Regions from separate parts of the Actinacidiphila sp. DG2A-62 genome, predicted to be linked through region 2. Evidence: riboswitches for the same ligand, from Rfam matches in the RefSeq annotation. Region 2 holds a riboswitch; the other holds the start of a gene.

Region 1 (3,200 bases), 4.6 Mb from region 2:
CTGCACGGTCGCGTCCAGCGTGGTGTGCAGCTTCCTGCCGACGCCCTTCTTCAGCACGAACAGCGTCGCGCCCTGGCTGCCGTCGGCCTTGCGCACGTACGTGTCCACGCCCGGCGTGCCGCCGGTCAGTTTGTCGGTGTACGAGGTGCGCATCTTGGCGAAGATCCCGGCGAGCGACGGGTACTGCGCGGCGGTCATCACATGGTCGTTGCGGTCCAGGAACTCCAGGTCGGGCGTCGCCGCCGGCCCGGTCACGAGCGTGTCGCCGTCGGCCAGGGCCGGCTGGAGCACCGACGCGGCCCACGCGACCGCCGGGTGGCCCGAGGCGGCGCGGGCCACCGTGAGCGAGGACTCGTACCGCCAGGTCCTGCTGACGCCCTGGTAGGTGACCACGGCGTTCACCGTGAACGGCACCTTCGTCGGCGTGGCCGCGGCCGGGACGCCCGGGGTGGCGGTCACGGTGCCGACGCGGGCCGTGGTGCGGTAGCCGTTGAGCGCGGCGGTCGCGGCCGGCGCGGAGTCGGTCAGCGCGGCCGCCTTCGCGGTGTCGCCGGACGACCACGCCGTCAGGAAGGCGCTCGCGGTGTCCGCGACCTCCTTCGCGCTGGGCGGCGCGGTGTTCACGGCCGCGGCCCGCGTCGTGTCCGACCCGCCGCTCCCGCTCCCGCTGCCGCTTCCGCCGCCGCTCCCGTCGAGCGAGGTGTAGATGTTGTACGCGCCGAACCCTGCGACGCCCAGCATCCCGGCGAACACCGCGCCGACGATGCCGATCTTGACTCCCCTTGCGACGGGCACGGCCGCCCCCTCCCCATGAGCGCGGCCCCCACGCCGACGCCCTCGGGACTCTACGGGACCCGTACGACCTCCTGGGTCTCGAACAGGCCACGGCTTCACACGACTTCGTAAGAACCGGAACCCGCCGCCCCGATGCCGGACCGTCGCCCCAACCGGGCCGCGAACCCGCGGCCGGCCCCGCGCCCCCGAACCCTGGCCCCCGCGTGCGGCTCAGGCTCCCGTGGCCCGACCCCGCGCCGCCCCGCCGGCGGGTCGACTACAGTCGGGTCGGGCCGTGACTGGCGCTGAGGTGGAGCACCACCGGGGAGCGGTCCGACGAGACGTCGATGCCGTGCGCCTGGGCGAGCAGCCAGCAACGCCCTGGAGGACAGCCGTGTCCGAGACGCAGACGGCCCAGCTCATGGACGGCACCGGCCTCGCCGGACGCATCGTCGAGGAGGCCGCCGTCAAGGCGGCGGAGATCTCACGGGCGACGGGCACGGTCCCGTGCCTGGCGACCGTGCTGGTGGGAGAGGACCCCGCGTCCGCCACGTACGTCCGCATGAAGCAGGCGCGGTGCGCGAAGGCGGGCATCCGGTCCCGGCACGTCGGGCTGCCCGCCGCCACCACGACCGCCGAGCTGGTCGACACCCTCGCCGGCCTGTCCGCCGACCCCGACGTGCACGGCATCCTGCTCCAGCACCCCTGCGGTCCGCACATCGACGAGCGCGCGGCGTTCGAGGCCATCGCGCCGGACAAGGACGTCGACGGGGTCACGATGCACTCCTTCGCCGCGATGGGCTTCGGCCTGCCGGGCTTCGTGTCCTGCACACCGGGCGGGATCATGCGGCTGCTGGACGCGTACGGCGTCGAACTCGCCGGCAAGCACGCCGTCGTGGTGGGCCGCAGCGCCATCCTCGGCAAACCGGCGGGGATGCTGCTGCTCGCGCGGGACGCGACGGTGACGTACTGCCACTCGCGCACGGCCGACGTGCCGGGGACGGTCCGCCGGGCGGACGTCGTCGTGGCGGCCGTGGGGCGCCCCCGGCTGATCCGCGGCGAGGACATCAAGCCCGGCGCCGTCGTGATCGACGCCGGATACAACCCGGGCAACGTCGGCGACGTGGACTTCGACACCGCCCGCACCCGCGCCCGCCTCATCACTCCCGTACCCGGCGGCGTGGGCCCGATGACCATCGCGGTCCTGCTCGAACAGACCGTGACCGCCGCGGCGAACCAGCTCGGAGTCCAGCACATCTGACCCCGCCCGGCGCGCCCCGCCTCGCGCTGCCGGGGGGCGGTGACCCACGATCGCCCCAGGAGGAGGCCGCTCCGGGATCGGCTGCGGGCGCGCCGCGCCGCGCGGGAGCGGTGAGGAGATCGGCCGGCGGCCCGTGCCGCGCCGAGTCGAAGCCGCCACGGTCCGACTCCCCGAGGGGCCCCGCGCCCGATCAACCGGCGCGGGGCCCCTCGGCGTACGACGTCAGGCTCGTGACCTGGTCAGATCCAGGAGTCGAACCACATTCTCGCCTGCCACCCCGAGTAGGGGATGGTCATGCCCGTGTAGATCGGGAAGAAGTAGATGAAGTTCCAGATGATGAGGAGGACGAGGGTGCCGGCGCCCACGGCGCCCCACATGCGGCGGGGTTCTGATGAGCCCGGGGGGCCGAGGAAGGCGCCGATCATCATGGTGACCGCGAGGCAGAGGTAGGGGACGAAGGCGACCGCGTAGAAGTAGAAGATCGTGCGGTCCTGGTAGTGGAACCAGGGGACCCAGCCCGCCGCCGCGGCGCACAGGATCGCGCCGGCCCGCCAGTCGCGCCGCATGATCCAGCGGTAGAGCAGGTAGACCAGCGCGAAGCACGCCGACCACCACAGCAGCGGCGTGCCCAGCGCCAGGATCTCCCGCGAGCAGCCGCTCCTGGTGTGGCAGCCGGCCTCGCCGTACTTCGGCGACTCGAAGAAGTACGACACCGGCCGCCCGAGGACGATCCAGCTCCACGGGTTCGACTGGTACGGGTGCGGCGTGTGCAGGCCGACGTTGAACTGGTAGACCTGGTACTCGTAGTGCCACAGGCTGCGGATCGGCGCCGGGATCCACGACCACGTGCCGCCGCGGCCGTCCGCCCAGTGCCGCCCGTAGCCGTTGTCGGACAGGAACCAGCCGGTCCAGGTCGCCAGATACGTCACCAGCGCCACCGGCACGATCGACACCACCGACCAGCCCAGGTCCTTGCGCAGCATCGCCACCCACGGGCGGCGGGCGCCGGCCAGACGGCGCGAGCCGACGTCCCACAGCAGCGTCATCACCATGAAGAACGCCAGGAAGTACAGGCCGTTCCACTTGCTCGCCGCGGCGAGCCCCAGGAAGAAGCCGGCCGCCAGCCGCCAGGGCCGCCAGCCCATCCCGGCGCGATCGCCGGTGT
Region 2 (3,200 bases):
CCTTGTCCACCAGCAGCGCGCGCACGCCCTCGTGGAAGTCCGGCTCGCGCGCGGTCCGTACGGCCAGCTCCAGCTCGCGGGCGAGGCAGTCCTCCAGCGTCGCGCCCTCGCCGGCGCGCAGCAGGTCCCAGGTGATCCGCAGGCTCATCGGCGAGGCGCCGTCGAGCACGGCGAGTGTCTCCGCGGCCCACTCCCGGTCCTCCTCGGCGCCCCCGGTCTCGGCGCCCCCCGCCTCGGCGCCCCCGGTCTCGGCGCCCCCCGCCTCGGTGCCCCCGGTCTCGGTGCCCCCCGCCTCCGCGGCCAGCCGCTCGCGCACCCCGGCCAGGTCCGGCGCGCCGAAGCAGCGGTCGATCACGGCGCGGCGCCCGGCGATCTCCGAGACGGGCGCGGGCGCGGCGAAGAGGTCCAGCGTGGCGGCCGGCTCCCCGCCGCCGAGCAAGCCGGCCTCCAGCGCCGGCAGTTCGGCCGCGGGCACGTAGTGGGTGGCCAGCCCGCACTCCACGGCGGCCGCACCGCCGATCCGGGTGCCGGTCAGCCCGAGCCACCGGCCGACCGCGCCGGGCAGCCGGGGCAGGAAGTAGCTGGCGCCGATGTCGGGGAAGAAGCCGATCGCGCTCTCCGGCATGGCCAGCGACGCGCGTTCGGTCACCACCCGCGCCGACCCGTGCACCGAGATGCCGAGGCCGCCGCCCATCGCGTAGCCGTCGATCAGCGCGGTGTACGGCTTGGGGTAGCGCGCGATCAGCAGGTCAAGGGCGTACTCCTCGGAGAAGTACGTCCGGACCGCGGCGTCGTCGCCGGCCATCCCGGCGTCGCGCATCGCCCGGATGTCGCCGCCGGCGCAGAACGCCTTCGGCGAGGTGCTGCGCACCACCACCGAGCGGACCGCGGGGTCGGCGCGCCAGCGCGTCAGCGTGTCGGTCATCCGCCGCACCATGGCCAGGTCCAGCGCGTTCAGCGCGCTCGGGCGGTCCAGGTCGATGACGCCGACCCCGGCGGTGACGTGCTCCCGCACGGACTCCCTCACGTGCGCTCCCCTCTCCCGGTCACGGCCCTTCGGCCCGGTCGCCCCTCCCGGCAGCCTAGACGCCGGACGTTCACCGCGGGGGGCGCGGTTCCCCCGCGCGCTCCTGGTGGTCGGCGCCCGGCGTCCGGGCAGCCGGAGCGACCGCGAGCGGGACGCGATAAGCTCGGCGCGAGCCGTGACTGGCGCGCAGGGATGGGTTCAACCATCGGGGAGCGGCTCGTCCAAGACATATGTGCCGTGCGCCTGGGCCGTCCCGTACCGCGACCGGAGGACAGCCATGGCGCAGCAGCACGACCTCACCGCACCGCCCGCCGCCGATGCGGCGGACGGCCGTACCACCGAGTCCACCGCCTTCCGCAGCGCGCTGGACGTGATCCGCGGCGTCGAGCCGCGCGTCGCCGACGCGATCGCGGCGGAGCTGACCGACCAGCGCGAGATGCTCAAGCTGATCGCGAGCGAGAACTACGCCTCGCCCGCCGTGCTGCTGGCGATGGGCAACTGGTTCAGCGACAAGTACGCCGAGGGCACCGTCGGCCGCCGCTTCTACGCCGGCTGCCGCAACGTGGACACCGTCGAGTCGCTGGCCGCCGAGCACGCCAAGAGCGTCTTCGGCGCCGCGCACGCGTACGCGCAGCCGCACTCGGGGATCGACGCGAACCTGGTCGCGTTCTGGGCGGTGCTCTCCCAGCGGGTGGAGGCCCCGGCGCTCGCCGAGGCCGGCGTGCGGCAGGTCAACGACCTGTCCGAGCAGGACTGGGCGAAGCTGCGCGCGGCCTTCGGCAACCAGCGCATGCTGGGCATGTCCCTGGACGCCGGCGGCCACCTCACCCACGGCTTCCGGCCCAACATCTCGGGCAAGATGTTCGACCAGCGCAGCTACGGCACCGACCCGCGCACCGGCCTGGTGGACTACGACGCGCTGCGCGCGAGCGCCCGCGAGTTCCGCCCGCTGATCATCGTCGCCGGCTACTCGGCGTACCCGCGGCTGGTCAACTTCCGGATCATGCGCGAGATCGCCGACGAGGTCGGCGCGACGCTGATGGTGGACATGGCGCACTTCGCGGGCCTGGTCGCGGGCAAGGTGCTGACCGGCGACTTCGACCCGGTGCCGCACGCGAACATCGTCACCACCACCACGCACAAGTCGCTGCGCGGCCCGCGCGGCGGCATGGTGCTGTGCGACGACACGCTGGCCGAGCACGTCGACCGCGGCTGCCCGATGGTGCTGGGCGGCCCGCTGCCGCACGTGATGGCGGCGAAGGCGGTGGCGCTGGCCGAGGCGGCGCGGCCGGAGTTCCGCTCCTACGCGCAGGCGATCGTCGACAACTCGCGGGCGCTGGCCGAGGGGCTGCTGAAGCGCGGGGCGAAGCTGGTGACCGGCGGCACGGACAACCACCTGGTGCTCATCGACGTGTCCTCGTACGGTCTGACCGGCCGCCAGGCGGAGGCGGCGCTGCTGGAGTCGGGCATCGTCACCAACCGCAACTCGGTGCCGCAGGACCCGAACGGCGCCTGGTACACCTCCGGCATCAGGATCGGCACGCCCGCGCTGACCACGCGGGGGCTGGGGACCGCGGAGATGGACGAGATCGCCGACCTGATCGACGCGGTGCTGTCCGGGACGAGCGCGGCCCCGGCTGCCAAGGGCGGCCTGTCGAAGGCCAATTACGTGCTGGCCGACGGCCTGGCCGAGCGGATCGCCGGGCAGGCCGCCGACCTGGTCGCGGGCTTCCCGCTGTACCCGGCGATCGACCTCGGCTGACCGGCCCGGCGCGGCCGGAGCAGGCCGGCTCGGCCGGCCGGGTCAGCTGAAGGACCACAGGACGCCGTGGTCGGCGATGGTCAGTGCGACGAGGACCACCAGGTCGGCGACGCCGAGCGCCAGGCCGAGCAGCGCGCGGCCCCGGCGGCGGGTGCCGCGCGCGTACGCGGTGACCGCCAGGACGATCGCGGCCGGGCCGAGCACGATGTTCATGACGAGCAGGCCGGGCAGGCCGAGCAGGAAGGACGCGACGGCCATGCCGTCGGCGTCGCGGCGGCCGCGCTCGGCGGCGGACAGGGCGGCCTTGGCGGGTGCGTCGGTGGACGCCTTGCCGGGCGCGTCGGTGGACGCCTTGGCGGAGGCGGGGGCCGGGTGCGTTGCGGTGTTCACGGTGTTCCCTTCCGAGGACGG

What was found. Region 2 has a riboswitch for ZMP and ZTP ahead of VSR01_RS34455 (glycine hydroxymethyltransferase). Riboswitches for the same ligand answer to the same signal wherever they lie in the genome.
Region 1: linked by a shared signal. The riboswitch ahead of VSR01_RS14220 (bifunctional 5,10-methylenetetrahydrofolate dehydrogenase/5,10-methenyltetrahydrofolate cyclohydrolase) and the one ahead of VSR01_RS34455 (glycine hydroxymethyltransferase) in region 2 are both predicted to bind ZMP and ZTP.

The regions. Positions count from the first base shown of each region.
Region 1 is NZ_JAYMGI010000002.1:3,249,612-3,252,811, reverse strand. Features, by position in the region: gene VSR01_RS14225 (penicillin-binding transpeptidase domain-containing protein) at 1-795, opposite strand, end outside; ZMP/ZTP riboswitch at 1,060-1,145, shown strand; gene VSR01_RS14220 (bifunctional 5,10-methylenetetrahydrofolate dehydrogenase/5,10-methenyltetrahydrofolate cyclohydrolase) at 1,169-2,035, shown strand; gene VSR01_RS14215 (dolichyl-phosphate-mannose--protein mannosyltransferase) at 2,275-3,200, opposite strand, start outside.
Region 2 is NZ_JAYMGI010000002.1:7,809,742-7,812,941, reverse strand. Features, by position in the region: gene VSR01_RS34460 (enoyl-CoA hydratase/isomerase family protein) at 1-1,027, opposite strand, end outside; ZMP/ZTP riboswitch at 1,193-1,283, shown strand; gene VSR01_RS34455 (glycine hydroxymethyltransferase) at 1,305-2,789, shown strand; gene VSR01_RS34450 (DUF4190 domain-containing protein) at 2,832-3,086, opposite strand.